DNA from 4 places in the Fictibacillus sp. 26RED30 genome. Region 1 is predicted to be linked to each of the others. Evidence: riboswitches for the same ligand, from Rfam matches in the RefSeq annotation. Region 1 holds a riboswitch; each other region holds the start of a gene.
The links. A riboswitch is a leader RNA that binds a small molecule or an ion and turns the genes downstream of it on or off. The one in region 1 is predicted to bind S-adenosylmethionine.

Region 1 (4,237 bases):
TAGTACAGTGATTATAAAATGCAAGCGCTTTTATTTAATGTTAAAAACAAATAGTGAGCAAGCGTCTGAACAAAGTGAGCAGTAGGGAGGTTTAAATAAAAAAGAAAAGAACAATATAATCATAAAATTTGTTCTTTTCACTCTTTATTCGATTAATAACGGGGCTTCTTCTTTCTTCACTTCAGTTTCGTGGAACTCATTGTATCGTGGGTGCATTTTTAATAGTTCATCAACCGTTACAATTTCATAACCCATTTCCTTAAGCTTAGGAAGGATAATCTTTAATGCAGCAACCGTTTGACTGCGATTACCGCCAGAATCATGCAAAAGGATAATATCTCCGTTTTTTAAATTCGTTAGGATGTGTCTGGCGATCCTTTCAGATCCTGGATTTGTCCAATCACGGGGATCTTGATGCCAAGACCATAGGATAACTTTGTATCCTTCTTTTTTTAAGACTTTTAAACTGTTCTCTGTAACAGTTCCGCCTGGAGGTCGAAACAATTTTATGTAATCTGAATGATGAGCAGGATCGAGAAGGTGCTCGGTCTTTCTTGTTTCAACCACAACTTTATGCCTTGAAATGGTGTGGAAACTAGGGTGATTATACGTATGGTTGCCGATTTCATGTCCTTCTTTTAGCTCTCTTTTCACGATTTCTGGATACTTCTCAACCCGCTTTCCAATAAGAAAGAATGTTGCATGAACACCTTCCTTTTTAAGAACATCTAAGATCTGAGTGGTGTATACGGGGTCTGGTCCATCGTCAAATGTAATCGCAACTTGTTTCTTTTTTGAAGGGACTTCCCAGATTACATCTCCATATTTCTCTACTTCAAAACGATTTACTACACCTGCATTGACTTTTGGTCCGAAAAAAAGAATGTGACATAAAAACATGGAAACAATCATTTTTACAATGGTAGACATCATGAGCCCTCATTCTAAAATTTGTTACCAATAGTATTTGTAAGGAGAAACTGATTTATGACAAAGCTGTATCTGTATACAAGTTTGTTCATAAAGCTGATTTCCGTCTAAGGTGCTCGCTAACAGGAGAAGAGTCTTGGCAACAAAAAAGCTGCTCAAAGGATTTCTTGAACAGCTTAATCGTTGTAATCTACAATCCACTTGGAGAAAGTGAGATCGCTTTTAATGCGTGATCTAAGTCATATATTAGATCATCTACTGTTTCAATTCCGATCGAAAGACGGATTAGTTCTGGACTTACGCCTGATTTTCTTTGTTCTTCTTCAGAGAGTTGTTGATGAGTGGTGCTAGCTGGATGGATGATCAATGATTTTGAATCTCCCACGTTTGCCAGGTGAGAGAAGATGCTAACATTTTCGATCAACTTTTTACCTTCGTCTACACCGCCTTTAACCCCGAATGTTAAAATTGCACCCGCGCCTTTAGGGAGGTATTTTTGGGCAAGTTCATAGTAAGGGCTGCTTGGAAGCCCTGCGTAATTTACCCAATCGACCGATGGATGACTCTCTAGGAACTTCGCTACTTTCAATGTATTTTCAACATGACGTTCTATACGAAGAGCAAGTGTTTCCAATCCTTGAATAAATAGAAAGGAGTTGAACGGTGCGATAGACGAACCTAGATCTCGAAGCAGCTGAACACGTGCTTTTAGAATATAAGCAAGTGGACCAAATGCATCCGTATACACAATTCCTTTATAACTTGAATCTGGCTCAGTCAAGCCTGGGAATTTCCCATTGCTCCAATCAAATTTTCCAGAATCGACGATAACTCCACCTACTGAAGTACCATGTCCTCCGATGAACTTTGTTGCAGAATGAACAACGATATCCGCTCCATGTTCGATCGGGCGACAAAGGTAAGGCGTAGCCAACGTATTATCTACAATAAGAGGAACTCCTGCGTCATGTGCGATGTCAGCAATCGCTTGAATGTCGGCTACATCGATTTTTGGATTCCCGATGGTCTCAATGTATACGGCTTTTGTTTTTTCTGTAATAGCGTCTTTAAACGATTGAAGATTATCAATTTCAGCGAATTGTGTCTGGATGCCGAGCTTGGGGAGAGTGACAGAGAACAGGTTATACGTTCCACCATATAGAGAGGTGGAAGCGACGATTTCATCACCAGAGCCAGCGATATTGAATATAGCATTTGTAATGGCAGCCTGGCCGGAAGCAAGAGCAAGAGCACCAACACCACCTTCAAGTTTTGCAATGGTCTGTTCAAACGCATCTTGCGTTGGATTCATCAAACGCGTATATATGTTTCCGAACTCTTTTAGGGCAAATAAGTTCGCTGCGTGCTCTGTTGAATTGAATTGATAGGAAGTGGTCTGGTAGATCGGAACAGCACGAGCTCCTGTAGTCGGATCAACTTTTTGACCTTCATGTAAAGAAATCGTTTCAAACCCATACTGTCTTTTTGCATTTTGATCAGTCATTTTCAAATCTCTCCTCAACGTCATTTTTTTGTATCCAATCGCATTCAGTTTCAACTTATCCCAGAAAAAAAGACCTCTTCCAAAAGAAGAGGTCCCGATGATTTCACCCGATCGAAGTCTCATCTTTCAGAACATTCATTGTTCTGCTGAAATTAGCACCATGCGTTTCCGCTGGTTGCCGGGCATCATAGGGTCAGTCCCTCAGCCTCTCTGGATAAGAAGATTTGAATATTGAATTAAGATTTATAATACATAGGTCATTCTCAATAGTCAACTGAATTTTTTAAAAATTCCGGATTTTTATTTTCTGAATTGCTTTTTACCGCATAGATAATCCCTACTGCCCAAAAAGCAACAAGAACAAAGTAGATCGAAAACAACATGTTATGTGAAACGCCTAGAGTATGAAGAAGGGTGCGGGTATTGGTGATAATAATTAATCCACCAACTAGTACCCCTAATATGTGAGAAGGAATGAGACGAACTAGCCATGCAGCAATAGGAGCCGCAATCACTCCTCCTAGCATCAATGCACCAACCCATAGCCATTCAACTTGTTCCCAGCCGAGTGCGATGAAAAATCCAATTGAAGCAGATACAGCTACAGCAAATTCGCTAGTATCTACAGAACCGATTACCTTCCTGGTTTTCATGTCTTGTTTTGCCATTAGGACTGGAGTGGTGACCGGACCCCAGCCTCCTCCACCTGTAGCATCTAAAAAACCAGCTACTAATCCAAGTGGAATAAGCTGTTTCTTTGTAAAAGGTTTACCATTTACTTTCGCTTTCTTCTCTCCAAGTTTAAACAGAAAACGATATAAGATATATATACCGAGGATAATTAAAAAGATAGAGATATACGGCTTTATTAGATCTCCAGGAAGGTTGCTTAAAAAACAAGCACCTACAAATGCTCCGATCGAACCCGGCAAAATTAATCGAGTAACAACTTGCCGATCAACATTTCCGAATTTAATGTGTGAAGCGCCGGATGCGGCAGTGGTTACGACTTCGGCAAGATGTACGGACGCAGATGCAGCTGCAGGAGCAATTCCAGCTACTAAGAGCAAAGATGTAGATGTAACCCCATAAGCCATACCGAGTGATCCATCAATTAACTGTGCAAAAAGACCAATTAGAGCTAATACAATCAACTTTTTCATACTTTTCCTCCTCAAAATAAAAAGGCCCTTAACAAGTAGTGTTAAGAGCCTTCGGTTTTCCGATCAGCGATACGGATTAAATTTTAGTTATTACTATATGATTCAAAAACATAAAAAGTCAACTGTTTGTTTAATTTTTTTTAAAAATAGAAAAATGAAAAAATAGGTCTTGATATCCACTTCAGATATGTTATGATTTTATAAAATTTAAACTCTTATCCAGAGTGGTGAAGGGAACTGGCCCGATGAAACCCGGCAACCTGCGTTTGTAAGGTGCTAACTCCAGCAGAATGTATTTACATTTTGGAAGATAAGGTAATATGTTTACCTCCACTATCTTTCCGAAATGGGAAGGTTTTTTTATTGTTGTTTTCATATTCATTGTTGCTTTTGAAAGAGTTGATTTCCGTTGCAGATACTCGCTTTCCGTGGGGCAGGCGGTGAGCCACAGGAGTATCGCATCTTCCACTTCAATCAAAAGTCAAAGAAGAAAAAAGTAAGACTTAGAAAACAACAATTTTAGGAAAGAGCCTTTAAAAGATATGAATGTTAGAAAGGGAGGCAGTGGAGTGGCGAACGAAAATAGTGCAAACGATTTTCTTCCTCAGCTTCAACAAATGCTGAGCAGTATTAAATTTGG
Region 2 (4,237 bases), on a different contig from region 1:
CTTTCAGATCCTTTACATCTTTAATCTTTGATCCATCTGCCGCGACAAGTGCTGTCCATTCTGGCTGAGAATAGATATAGACTGACTCGATCGGAGCACCTTTGTCTTTTGCGATTAAAGCTGCGGCACCAGCTGTCGATCCAAAATCAACGCTATCTGAATTCAAAAATTCGAGCGCTTTATTACTTCCCTGACTCTGAACCCATTCCACTTCAATGCCATCTTTTTTGAATGTCTCTTCTGCCCAGCCAAACTTTTTGAGTGCTAGACTTGTTGGAGAGTAAAAGGCATAATCAAGTCTAATCTTCTCCGGCTTCTCACCTTCTTTAGCACTGCTGGAACAGCCCGCTAACAATAAAGCGCCTGCTATGCTTAAAGCTAGTGCTGCTTTCTGCCAAATCTTCATCATGTCTTTCCCTCCACGTTTCTCTCTTTTTGTCATTAAATTTTTATTGCTACGGCCGTTCGTATCATTCCATCACTGAAAATTTGATTGGAGCGTAAGATGCGAACCTCCTAGAGCGAGCGGAAATCAACCATATTCAATAGTGACCAAGTACAATATTTAACCTTACTAAAGTTCACACGCATACGTTGAAATGGTACCTCTTAGTCGTTGTGCTTCTTTATAGGTGCATCTGTTATGCACCACATCAATACCAGCTTCTTTCGCGATTTTTGCAGCCTCTGGTGAGATGACACCTTCTTGCAGCCAGAACACTTTTGGTTGTGTGATCGCTGCTTCTTTTGCGAGCTCGATCGCGGCTTCCGGACTTCTAAATACTTGAACAACATCTATCGGAAACGGAATGGATTTTAAATCTGGATACGCTTTTTCATCAAGCACTTCGGTTTCTCTTGGATTAACAGGAACGATTTTATAGCCAAGTCGCTGCATCTTTCTAGCTAATCGATGGCTAGGTCTTGCAGGATTGGAACTGAGTCCCACGATCGCTAGCGTCTTAGGTCGTTGAATTTCCTGTCCATTCTCAACTGCTCTATAAAGTGATGATTGCAATGCCCAACGAATGACACCTTCGTCATTAATCGTGATCTCTGTTTTATCCGCTCCGATTCCTGTAGCGGTTTGTATCGCACGATCAAGATCATTCGTAAGATCTTTTACGGATTCAAGTCCGATCGATAACCGAATAAGTTCTTCCGTTACACCTGTTGCTACTAATTCGTCTCCGCTCAGCTGTTGATGAGTGGTAGAAGCAGGGTGGATAATCAATGATTTTGCATCACCAACATTTGCAACATGTGACCATAATGAGATGTTGTTAATGACCTTACGTCCTGCATCACGCCCGCCTTTAATTCCAAAGTTTACGATCGAACCAAAACCGTTGCTTAAATATTTTTTCGCAAGCTCATGACTTCTGTGCGAAGAAAGACCAGGATATGAAACCCAATCTACTGCTGGATGTTTTTCCAGATGCTCTGCCACTTCTTGTGCGTTCTTCGCATGTTTTTCCACTCGTAGATGCAGTGTTTCTAAACCTTGTAGAAGGAGAAATGCATTGTGTGGACTTAAACAAGCTCCGAAATCTCGTAAAAGCTGAACGCGTAATTTAGTCGCGAAAGCCAATGTTCCAAAATCATTCGCGTATCTGAGTCCGTTATAGCTGTTATCTGGCTCAGTGAATCCTGGGTATTTATCTGAATTCCAATTAAAGCGTCCTCCATCCACTACAACACCGCCAATTGCGGTTCCATGTCCGCCAATCCATTTTGTAGCTGAGTGGATTACGATGTCCGCTCCAAAGCTTATTGGCTTTGTTACATATGGTGTTGCAAATGTATTATCGATAATTAGAGGTACATCGTTTTCATGCGCAATATCTGCCACTGCCTCAATATCTAATACGTTAAGACTGGGGTTCCCGATCGTTTCAGCAAAAAATGCTTTCGTGTTTGGAGTAACCGCGTTTCGGAAGTTCTCTGGATCCTCTGCATCAACAAACTTTACGTTGATTCCGTATTTCGGAAGAGTAGTAGAAAATAGGTTGTAAGTTCCTCCGTATAGATTCGTAGCTGCAATAATTTCGTCTCCTGCGTGTGCGATGTTTAAGATGGCAAGCGCGATAGCTGACATACCAGAAGAAGTAGCTACAGCTGCAACACCATCTTCTAGAAGTGCAACTCTTTTCTCAAAAACATCAACAGTTGGATTTCCGATTCGGCTGTAGATGTTTCCTGGCTCATCAAGCGCGAAAAGGCTTTGCGCATGGTCTGTATCAGAAAAAACATAGGAAGTAGTTTGATAGACAGGTACCGCTCGTGATCCTGTCGTTGGGTCAGGCGCTTGGCCCCCATGTAATAGCAATGTTTCAATATCGTATCCGTCAAAAGATTTTGTCATAATAATCGCTCCTTCTTATTATTCAAATAAAATCTATAGGAAAACTAGGGATAAAGATTAATGCTTTTCCCTTTTGCTATATTCAATTTTTAAAATGAAATAAGTGACTAAGTGATGTTTGTGCTTGAAGTATGATAAGGGGAAAAAGAAAAACCCCCTTCCTAAGAAGAGGGTTTTGGTCCTCCTCTTATCTTTCAGATCAAAAAAGATCTGTAGGAATTGGCACCTTTCCAAACCAAATGTGGTTTGTTGGTTGCCGGGCTTCATCGGGCCTAGTCCCTCCGCCTCTCTGGATAAGAGATATTCAAATTATGTTTAACACATTAACGTGCTGATGTTTGTTTTGTTCTTGAATAGGATTATAGAGTAAGATGTTTTAAAAAGTCAACCGTTTTTTGAAAAATCATAAAAGTATTACAAAAGAATGAGTGTTCAACTGTCAGCTTTGAATTAAGATTATGCCCATGCTATGCCGGTTATGCTAACTTTGTTCCACTTTTTTCATCAAACCATTGAAACTCTTCGATTTTTTTTACAAGTTCCGCTATTCGATTGGCAATGGCTTCTCTTTCTCCGTAACGAATTTTCTGTTCGGACGATAATTCATCAATCTGAAGTAGTTGCCAATGAGTTACAGTTAGATCCGTAAGTTGAATAAACTCTTCTTGTTTCACTCGACGCTTTACATCTAGATCTCCATTAGAATAACCTTCTAAAAATCCGTCAGCTATTCTTTTCAAACGGTCTTCAAAGCGATCAAATTCATGTCGTGCATAACGCGGTGCATTAAAAAATGTTGGAAACAACGTCCGATAATTATTAAGAAAATTCCCAGCAAGCGAATCTCCGCTATATAAGATTGGTACAGGATCAATCAAACAGACAGTGCCATCTGAATGCAGCAATATATTCTCTGGAGATGTATCTTAATTAGTAAATACAACCGTATGATCCGTAATCTCTCTATCCTCCATGCAAGCTTGTAGGTTTACTAAAGCTGATGAAGAAATGGCCCCCTCATACGTTTCTATAAATTTCTTGAATTCATCTATGTATTCATTGTTTTCTTCTTTCATAGATTCTGAAACATCTGATTGAAATTTGCCTGCAATATGTTTACCGTTCCATGAGAGATAACCAAACCCTTTTAAGCCATGTTGTGCAGTATTCATCTTGCGAAAGAACTCACCAACTTCCGCTCCAATATGAAACGCTTCTACAACCGTTAGTTGATCTAGTTTGATTGCTTTTCCCGCATAAGATTCCACGGTAAACGTTCTGCCTTTTTCTACATGATAATTGAAAAAGTCAGGGCAGATTCCCGGTTTAACTTGGTTAGCTAGCTCATAGTATGCTCTAGTCGCTGCATATTCTGAGTGCATGGCTTCTTCATCAAACTCAACGTTCTTTCCATACGCCTCTGTCTTCGGAAAACGAACAACCACAGCATCTCCAGTGCGTAGCTGAACAAGATAAGCAAGATGCCAAGCCCCTTCACCTAAATACTGAACCTGAGTCGGATCTTTAAGTTCCTCTAATCCACTTTTTTGCAGTGCATAATCAATCAAGTCAAATGTCTCTTTCATAAGAAGTTCCTCTTTCTATAATTGAAAATACGTTACATGAAACATATATTCGGTATATGTCGAAAAAAATCCTTTTTTCTTAAGATTAATTGTAGGTCTGAAGTCTTATAGAGGGGTATGAGAGGGGTTCAAGGGGGCATTTCAAAGCGGTGATCCTTGCACTTTTAACATGGCGCTCGTCCAGCGTACTTCTCAGCCGCTGGACGAGCTTATTAAGAATTTTACAGAACCAATTGTCATCAATCTACATATGTGACGATTTCTTCTACAGCTTTTCTTGCGAGTT
Region 3 (4,237 bases), 570 kb from region 1:
GATTCTCTATAGCACGTGCGATAAGCAATGCTCGCCAATGAGATTGTCTTTGAATCGGCCATTCGGCAGGAACGAACAATATTTTTGCCCCTTTTAAGAAAGGAGCACGGATCCATTCAGGAAAACGGATGTCATAACAGATAGCAAGAGTGGAGAGGTTACCGTCGATTGTAAACAGATTGCTATTACTGCCGGGGGAGATATATTTTTCCTCTTCCATAAGTGTAATGAGGTGAGCCTTTGAATAGGTGCCAACCTGTACACCGTTTCTGTTGTAAGTGAATGATGTATTGTAAACTGTGTTGCTTTTACGATACGCGATAGACCCACCGACAATATTAATATCCAGCTCTTTAGATAATCGACTTAACCATTCCTTTGCTTTTTTACCATCATGATCGCTAATCTCACCTAATCGGGTAAGATCATACCCAGTATCCCACAGTTCTGGTAGTACGATCGTATCAGGATTATGATGTTTAACGGCTTTACGAATTTTATTTTCGATGTGTTTATAATTTTCATCAGGTTTCCCATATTGAATGTCAACTTGTATGCAGGCAATTTTCATGATTGTACCCTCCAGGTTGTAAAAAAAGTCTTTACAGAATTTCCTTAAGCGTATAACATAACTGATTAGAATTTCAAGAACATTCAAATTAGACTGGAAGTGATCGTCGTGAAACGTTTTGAGCAGGCAGAAGTGATGGGGAAACTGCCAGAGCAATTTTTCGCCAAGCTTGTAAAAAAAGTATCTTACTATGTAGAGCAAGGCTTTGATGTTATTAATCTAGGACAAGGGAATCCTGATCAACCAACTCCACAGCATATTGTTGATGCATTAAAAGATGGAGCTGATAGACCTGATTTTCATAAGTATTCACCGTTTCGCGGACATGGATTTTTGAAGCAGGCAGCTGCCGATTTTTATAAACGAGAATATGGAGTAACACTCGATCCTGAGAAAGAAGTAGCCGTACTCTTTGGCGGGAAAGTAGGTTTAGTAGAGCTATCGCAGTGCTATTTAAATCAAGGAGATGTTGCACTCGTTCCAGACCCGGGATACCCTGATTATTGGTCAGGTGTTGCAATGGCTGGTGCTACTATGGAGACGATGCCCTTAAGAAAAGAAAATGACTTTCTCCCGAAGTATGATGAAATAGATAAAGAGGTACTGGAAAGAGCAAAGCTTATGTTCTTAAACTATCCGAACAACCCGACTGCAGGTGTTGCCACTGAATCCTTTTTTAAAGAAACAGTGGAACTCGCTAACAAACATGATATTCTCGTGTGCCATGATTTTGCTTATGGAGCAATCGGATTTGATGGACAAAAGCCGGTCAGTTTTCTACAGATAGAAGGAGCAAAGGACGTAGGTATAGAGATTTACACCCTTTCTAAAACGTATAACATGGCAGGATGGCGCGTTGGATTCGCGGTTGGAAACGAAACTGTTATTGAATCTATTAACCTTCTTCAAGATCATTTTTATGTAAGCTTGTTTGGAGCTGTCCAGCACGCAGCGGCTGAGGCATTGAACGGACCACAGCAATGTGTGGATGAACTGGTAGATACATATGAACGTCGCCGAAATGCATTCATCGGACGTTTGAACGAAAACGGCTGGAAGGTAGCATCGCCAAAAGGTTCATTTTTCTGCTGGCTGCCTGTACCTGAAGGGTATACTTCTGAAACTTTCGCAGACTATTTACTTGAGAAAGCACACGTCGTAGTCGCGCCAGGAATCGGATTCGGAAGCGAAGGCGATCGGTATGTACGTGCTGGCCTTTTAACGTCTGAAAAACGTTTGATTGAGGCTGCAGATCGAATTGCTAAATTAATTTAAACCACTCCTTTGAGAATTTATTGGTAACTAGTGTTTACCTCCACTGACATTTGATTGTAGTGCAAGATGGGAGACTCCTGGGGGACGAGTGTGGCAGGTGAGACCCTTAAGGGCGCAAAGCGGCAAGGGGCTCACCGCACGCCCCCCGGAAAGCGAGCATCTGGAACGGAAATCAAATCACTTTCAATACACTGAAGAAAGAAGATAGGGTTGACAGATCCTTCATACCCTGTCATAATCACAATTAAAATTATATTCTAACAATTTGCACTCTTATTAAGAGCAGGTGGAGGGACTAGCCCGATGAAACCCGGCAACCATTCAGTTAATTTTGCTTAACTGAAAACGGTGCTAATTCTTGCAGTCGAACGTTGACTGAGAGATAAGAGGAAGTGGAACTGTCAATATGTAGACACCCCTTCCTCGTGAAGGGGTTTTTTGTGTTTTTGAAAGGAGAACGACAAACATGAGTAAAATTACAGCGACGTACTTAGTACATGATAAGAAAGAGAACTTACAAAAAAAAGCGGAAGGAATTGCACTAGGACTTACAGTAGGTTCTTGGACAGATCTTCCTCAACTTGAGCAAGAACAGCTAAAAAAACATAAAGGGATTGTGGAAGAGGTCATTGAACTTCCTGAAGATCCACGTGCTGATCAATTTTTAGGAAGTAAAAGAACTAAAGGCTTGCTTAAGATTTCCTATCCATCAGCGAACTTTTCAAATGATATTCCAGCAATTCTAACGACGGTTTTCGGTAAACTTTCGTTAGATGGTGAGATCAAGCTCGTAGATTTAGAGTTTGATAGAGAGCTAGAAAAACAATTTCCCGGTCCGAAGTTTGGAATAACAGGAATTCGAGATATCTTAGGCGTACATAACCGTCCACTTGTTATGAGTATTTTTAAAGGGGTACTCGGAAAAGATCTTTCATTCTTCAAGCAGCAATTATATGAGCAGGCCATAGGTGGGGTAGATCTTGTAAAAGATGATGAAATTCTTTTTGAGAATCCACTCACTCCTTTTGAAGAAAGAGTGAAAATCGCTAAAGAAGTATTAAAGTCTGTTCACGAGCGAACAGGCGAAAAGACGCTCTACGCAGTTAACTTAACAGGCAGAACGAGTGAACTTCAAGATAAAGCGAGGCGCGCAGCAGAATTAGGAGCAAACGCATTACTATTTAACGTTTTATCTTACGGACCAGATGTATTGCAAGAACTGGCCGAAGATAAAGAGATTCCACTACCGATCATGGCTCATCCTGCACTATCCGGAGCTATAGGGTCATCATCACTTTACGGAATTGGTTACTCAGTATTATTAGGCAAATTGCTTCGTTATGCAGGAGCAGATCTTGTGTTGTTCCCATCTCCATATGGAAGTGTAGCACTTGATCGTCAAGAAACATTAAGCATTGCGGATGCCTTAACAACAGATAGCATCTTATTAAACAAATCGTTTCCAGTCCCTTCAGCTGGTATCCATCCAGGACTAACTCCGGTTTTATACAATGACTTTGGTTTGGACAGTGTTATAAATGCAGGTGGAGGCATACATGGTCACCCAGATGGAGCTGCCGGTGGAGCACGTGCTTTCCGTCAGGCGATAGATGCCGTTGTTAAAGGAGAAGACTTTGAAAGTTTTGCTGAAAAACATGCAGAACTTCAAAAAGCATTAGAGCTTTGGGGTGGTGTTCCTGTAAAATGACAACTCAACACCGATCGGTAATCTTTTGTGATTTTGATGGGACAGTTACCGAAAAAGATAACATCGTCGCCATCATGGAAGAATTTTCACCTGAGGGATGGCAGCCGATCGTAAATGAAATCTTGAATGAAACGATCTCGATTCGAGAAGGTGTAGGAAAAATGTTTTCCAGAATTCCTTCGGATAAAAAGAAAGAGATTATTGAATTCGTTTTAACACGTTCTAAGATTAGAGATGGCTTTCAGGAATTTATTCAATTTACTCAAAGCGAGAGAATTCCGTTATACATCGTTAGTGGCGGCATTGATTTTTTTGTTCATCCTGTTTTAGAAAACAAGCTAGATTCACAATACGTATTTTGTAATGCCAGTGACTTTACCAGTGACACGATAAAAATCACTTGGCCGAATGCGTGTGATGATCAATGTGACAATGATTGTGGGTGTTGCAAACCGTCTGTTATCAGAAGACTTGAAGAGAAATATTCCCAAGCAGAAAAGATTGTGATCGGTGATTCAATTACTGATCTTCAAGCTTCTAAGATGGCTGATGTTGTTTTTGCAAGAGATTATCTGATTGAAAAATGCGAAGAAAACCAAATACCATATACTTCATTTGAAACGTTTCATGACATCATTCATGTCTTAGAGAAAAGAGGTGTGAAAAGTTGAGTAAACAACAGC
Region 4 (4,237 bases), on a different contig from region 1:
TTCATGAAACGTTAAAAGCTCTTCGGATTCCGCATTCTGTAGTTGGCTTTTGGGAAGATGCAGCAGATGCTTCTACTAACGATCAGCCGAATTATTTTCATGATGTGATCTCCTATCGTAACTCTCTGCATCAATCGGGAGCGCCGATCATACAGCTCGAACCACAAGAAGATAACCGTGACGGCTACTCCATCCGACGTATGGGTGAGGAGCTCGCAAAGCGTCCAGAGCAGCAAAAGATTCTGCTCGTTTTCTCAGACGGTGAACCAGCGGCTTTCGATTATGAATCGCATGGCGTACTCGATACACATGAAGCAGTCACTCGTACACGAAAGCATGGGATCGAAACGATTGGTATGTTTATCGCAAACGGAGAGATTACAGAGGAAGAAGAGAAGTTAATGCAGAACATCTATGGTCCGCAAAATGTAGTTGTGCCAAGTGCTTCGGAGCTTGTCGACTATTTGATGCCTGTACTTCGTAAGCTCCTTTTCAAATCTTTATAAAACGCCAAAACGCCTGGGGTAGTTAACCCCGAGGCGTTTTTTTTATGTATGTATCAATATTCCAGTAGCTTCAGCCATGCAAAGATTACTCCAACAAACCCCGTGTAGCTAAAGATCCTAACAGACCATTCTGGTAAGGCTGTTCGAAGTACGCTTGAAAATATGCCGACCACAATGATTGCGGCAAGTAAGATGTAAATGGAAATGATATCGAACGGAATACGAAAAGACAGCCATTGTTCCATCGCCAAACCTCCCTAGTAAGGATAATATCGGACAAAATGCCTATACATTAAGAACAATTCACGAAAAAAGCCGAATTTTTATGTGTTCGAAAATCGGGATATGAAGGGTAACATCGGGCACCGCAAATAGGGCAAACGCATATAGTATTACTAATTCAGGTGTTAGGAGTGAATGATGTGAATCAACGTGTAGTAGACGTCATTTTAGCAGAAGCAGAAGAAGAATACTTATCAAATAATAAAGATGGTACCACGTTTGCTGCAGAACTCGCCTTACTCGCCTCAACGCTTGTGACCGCGGGGGATTTTCTAGCTACGTTCAGTGCAGCGATCGCTCTCAGACAAGTGTATATCGATCAAGCGAACGATCTTAAAGACCAGCAAGAACAAGAAGCTCAGATGAAAGACATCCAAGATCAGATTACAGCGCTAAAAAATGAGATTAAAATGCTGAGGGGAAGAAAATAAACGTTCTTCCCCCTAATTTTTCATTTGGGATCAATCATACTCTTTCTTTTTCCACTCATCTTCAGGCATCTCAAATTCATCGCTCGAAAATCGTTCTTCTTTGAACGGGTCGCCGTACATATGAAAGCCGTTCTGCTCCCAAAAGCCTGGCTGATCCTCATCTAAGAACTCGAACTTACGAATCCACTTTGCACTTTTCCAAAAATAAAGATGCGGAACGATGAGACGAAGCGGAAACCCATGCTTTTCCGTTAACGGCTTGCCGTCAAAAGAGTGCGCAAGAATCACATCATCGCGTAACAGATCTTGGATAGGAACATTCGTCGTATAATCGTAATCAGCGTGGACCATCACAAACTTTGCTTTTGAATCCACATTTAAGTGCTTTAAAAAGTCAGTAAATTTAACACCTTCAAACGCATTGTCGAACCGTGACCATCTCGTCACACAGTGAATATCTCTTACTACTGTCGTTTGAGGCATCTTCATGATGTCTTCAAAACTAAATTCGACACGTTTTCCTACGAGTCCTTCTACAGATAACGACCATTTTTTCATATCGTAAACAGGAACGTCCCCCTCATGAAGAATAGGGAACTTTTTTGTTTCAACCTGCCCAGGAGGCAGGCGGTTCTCTAGTTTTTCATCGACTTGTGGGACACGCATCTTTTTAATGCGATTCGCTTTGTTAAGGTCCATACATGAACATCCTTTCTTTAGTGCGATTGATTCCATTTGAGGTAGCAAAACAAAAAACGCCCTCTTTTATAAAAAAAAGAGGACGAATGGTTCTGTTCACATCCTCTTATCTTTCAGTCTGTAAAACTGTTAGATGTAGCACCGTGCCTAACAAATTAGGTGGTTGCCGGGCTTCATAGGGCTAATTCCCTCCGCCTGCTCGAAATAAGAGACCGATTAATCGGCTTAAAAACGATATGTAAGTTACAACTATTATACAGTCAGGACATGAAAAATCAACTCGAAATGAGATCAGCCACAAAAGACATCTCACGAGAAATGCCTAGATACAGAACGACCACTCCAAAAACCGCAGTGCTGATCAAGAAAAAGTACACGATCTTTTCTTCTGCTTCCTTTTCACTCTGCCTTTTTTCCGTTTCCGTCGACTCACTCTTGCCAGAACCTTGAGACGTTTTTTTCTTTTGCTTACCTTTACCAAGACCAAACATAGCTGAAATCCTCCGCTTCTTACAGATGTTTCTGTTAACAGTTTTTCATGAAAGAGGAGGTTTTAAACCGTACACGTTACATTTATAGAAGGAAATTGAAGTTGTCACCTATAAAAAAACGAAAATAAAAAACCTCCAGAAGTGATAAACACTAACTTCCAGAGGTTTGGGAACATTTTTATTTATATCAATTACTGCTGAACAGCTGCCGCTGCATTTACGCGTCCGTTTTGGAACTGGCTGCCTGTTCCGGATACAGGATCAGCTGTGTTTTCAAGCGCTGCACGGATTTGAGAAGCACTCTTACCTTGAGCCGCCAGAAGTCCTGCTACACCCGCAACAACTGGTGATGCCATAGACGTTCCTGAGAAACTCGCATACTGGTTATTTGGTGTTGTTGAATAGATGTTAACACCTGGCGCTGCGATATCAACCCACGTACCGAAATTTGAGAATGAAGCTTTACGGTCGTTTTGATCAGTAGCCGCAACCGCGATCGCGTTCGTATAATAAGCAGGATAGCTAGGAGAAGATACGCCCTCATTTCCTGCAGCAGCAATGACTATAGAACCTTTGCCCCACGCATAATCAACTGCAGATTGAAGCGTTTGTGTGCCGCCTGCTCCACCAAGACTTAAATTGATAACTTGCGCACCTTGATCAGCTGCGTAACGAATGCCTTGAGCGACGTCATCTAAAGATCCGCTGCCGTTCGCATCAAGTACTCGAACTGCTAGAATAGAAGCTTTTGGAGCAAGACCTGCGATTCCCACTCCGTTATTTGTGTTCGCAGCCGCGATACCGGCAACGTGTGTACCGTGCTCGTTCTCATCCAATGGATCGTTATCGTCATCTACATAGTCGGCACCTTTAATGACTTTCCCAGCAAGGTCTGGGTGGTTATAGTCAACGCCTGTGTCAATTACAGCAATTTTTACAGAGGAAGAGCTCTGCGTAGTATCCCAAGCTTGCTCAGCTCCTACTTTTTGTGGCGCATATTGCTGACTTTGATAAGCAGGATCGTTTGGTACATAGCTTGCATGGAACGTTAAGTTAGGTTCCGCATACTCAACAGAGTCAAGATTTTCATAGTTCTTGATCGCATCTGTCACACTGCCGTCTACTTTTACGACTGTAAAGTCTTTTGTAACCTCAACTACTTTACCGCCAAGTTGTGAAACTTTGTTTTTCGTATTAGCTGCTGCTGAAACAGAATCTTTAAAATGAACAATAATTTCTTGTGAAGCAGCTTTCGTTGCAGCCGGTGTAAAGGAAGCTTTCGACACCTCCGAATTTGCAGCAGATGCTGGCAATGCTAATGAAACAAGTAGTGGTAATGTTGCGGCAGTCGCCACGAAACGCTTTAACATAAAAATCACTCCTCTGTTGTATTTACCAAGCAAGCTTGGCTCCGATGGTAAGGAATTCAACAATTTTCAACAAAACCCTTTAATACTATTCGAAAATAATGATTATTTACCAAAAGACTACAATCACAGAGAAGATATTACTACAAGAGATTCTAGGTCCGCATGACCTATTTATTATCTTAAAATATAAAGTGGGTAGGTGATAAGTCTCAAATTCGACAGAAAGCGCATTCAGTCTCATCCCCTTAAACAGAAACATAGGACTACTTTGAAGAATGGTGTAAGGTAAAAGGGAAAGAAAAAAGAAATTTTTTATTTGAGGAGGAGGAATACAGATGGCACGTTTACCAGAAGTAGATGTGGAAGGAACACCCTTTAAGAAATCCCTTGCTAACGCACCAGGTATTCTAGATGCTTTTCAGCAGATGGAAAAAGCGCTGAACGACATACTAGAGCCT

Region 2: another riboswitch for S-adenosylmethionine. It lies ahead of IHV11_RS16475 (PLP-dependent aspartate aminotransferase family protein); the one in region 1 lies ahead of IHV11_RS07790 (homocysteine synthase).
Region 3: another riboswitch for S-adenosylmethionine. It lies ahead of IHV11_RS10675 (2,3-diketo-5-methylthiopentyl-1-phosphate enolase); the one in region 1 lies ahead of IHV11_RS07790 (homocysteine synthase).
Region 4: another riboswitch for S-adenosylmethionine. It lies ahead of IHV11_RS14010 (sulfite oxidase-like oxidoreductase); the one in region 1 lies ahead of IHV11_RS07790 (homocysteine synthase).

What each region holds. Positions count from the first base shown of each region.
Region 1 is NZ_JACZDV010000001.1:1,510,870-1,515,106, forward strand. It holds gene IHV11_RS07785 (polysaccharide deacetylase family protein) at 145-933, opposite strand; gene IHV11_RS07790 (homocysteine synthase) at 1,121-2,434, opposite strand; SAM riboswitch class I at 2,551-2,655, opposite strand; gene IHV11_RS07795 (sulfite exporter TauE/SafE family protein) at 2,698-3,597, opposite strand; SAM riboswitch class I at 3,810-3,914, shown strand; gene IHV11_RS21180 (YezD family protein) at 4,167-4,237, shown strand, end outside.
Region 2 is NZ_JACZDV010000003.1:116,100-120,336, forward strand. It holds gene IHV11_RS16470 (aliphatic sulfonate ABC transporter substrate-binding protein) at 1-409, opposite strand, end outside; gene IHV11_RS16475 (PLP-dependent aspartate aminotransferase family protein) at 575-2,365, opposite strand; SAM riboswitch class I at 2,550-2,665, opposite strand; gene IHV11_RS16480 (hypothetical protein) at 2,842-3,243, opposite strand; gene IHV11_RS16485 (hypothetical protein) at 3,292-3,951, opposite strand; gene IHV11_RS16490 (nitroreductase family protein) at 4,191-4,237, opposite strand, start outside.
Region 3 is NZ_JACZDV010000001.1:2,081,972-2,086,208, reverse strand. It holds gene IHV11_RS10685 (carbon-nitrogen family hydrolase) at 1-658, opposite strand, end outside; gene IHV11_RS10680 (pyridoxal phosphate-dependent aminotransferase) at 680-1,846, shown strand; SAM riboswitch class I at 2,117-2,235, shown strand; gene IHV11_RS10675 (2,3-diketo-5-methylthiopentyl-1-phosphate enolase) at 2,313-3,554, shown strand; gene IHV11_RS10670 (2-hydroxy-3-keto-5-methylthiopentenyl-1-phosphate phosphatase) at 3,551-4,225, shown strand; gene IHV11_RS10665 (methylthioribulose 1-phosphate dehydratase) at 4,222-4,237, shown strand, end outside.
Region 4 is NZ_JACZDV010000002.1:261,774-266,010, reverse strand. It holds gene IHV11_RS14025 (vWA domain-containing protein) at 1-506, shown strand, start outside; gene IHV11_RS14020 (hypothetical protein) at 560-751, opposite strand; gene IHV11_RS14015 (hypothetical protein) at 929-1,219, shown strand; gene IHV11_RS14010 (sulfite oxidase-like oxidoreductase) at 1,250-1,918, opposite strand; SAM riboswitch class I at 2,022-2,129, opposite strand; gene IHV11_RS14005 (hypothetical protein) at 2,194-2,409, opposite strand; gene IHV11_RS14000 (S8 family peptidase) at 2,601-3,779, opposite strand; gene IHV11_RS13995 (hypothetical protein) at 4,115-4,237, shown strand, end outside.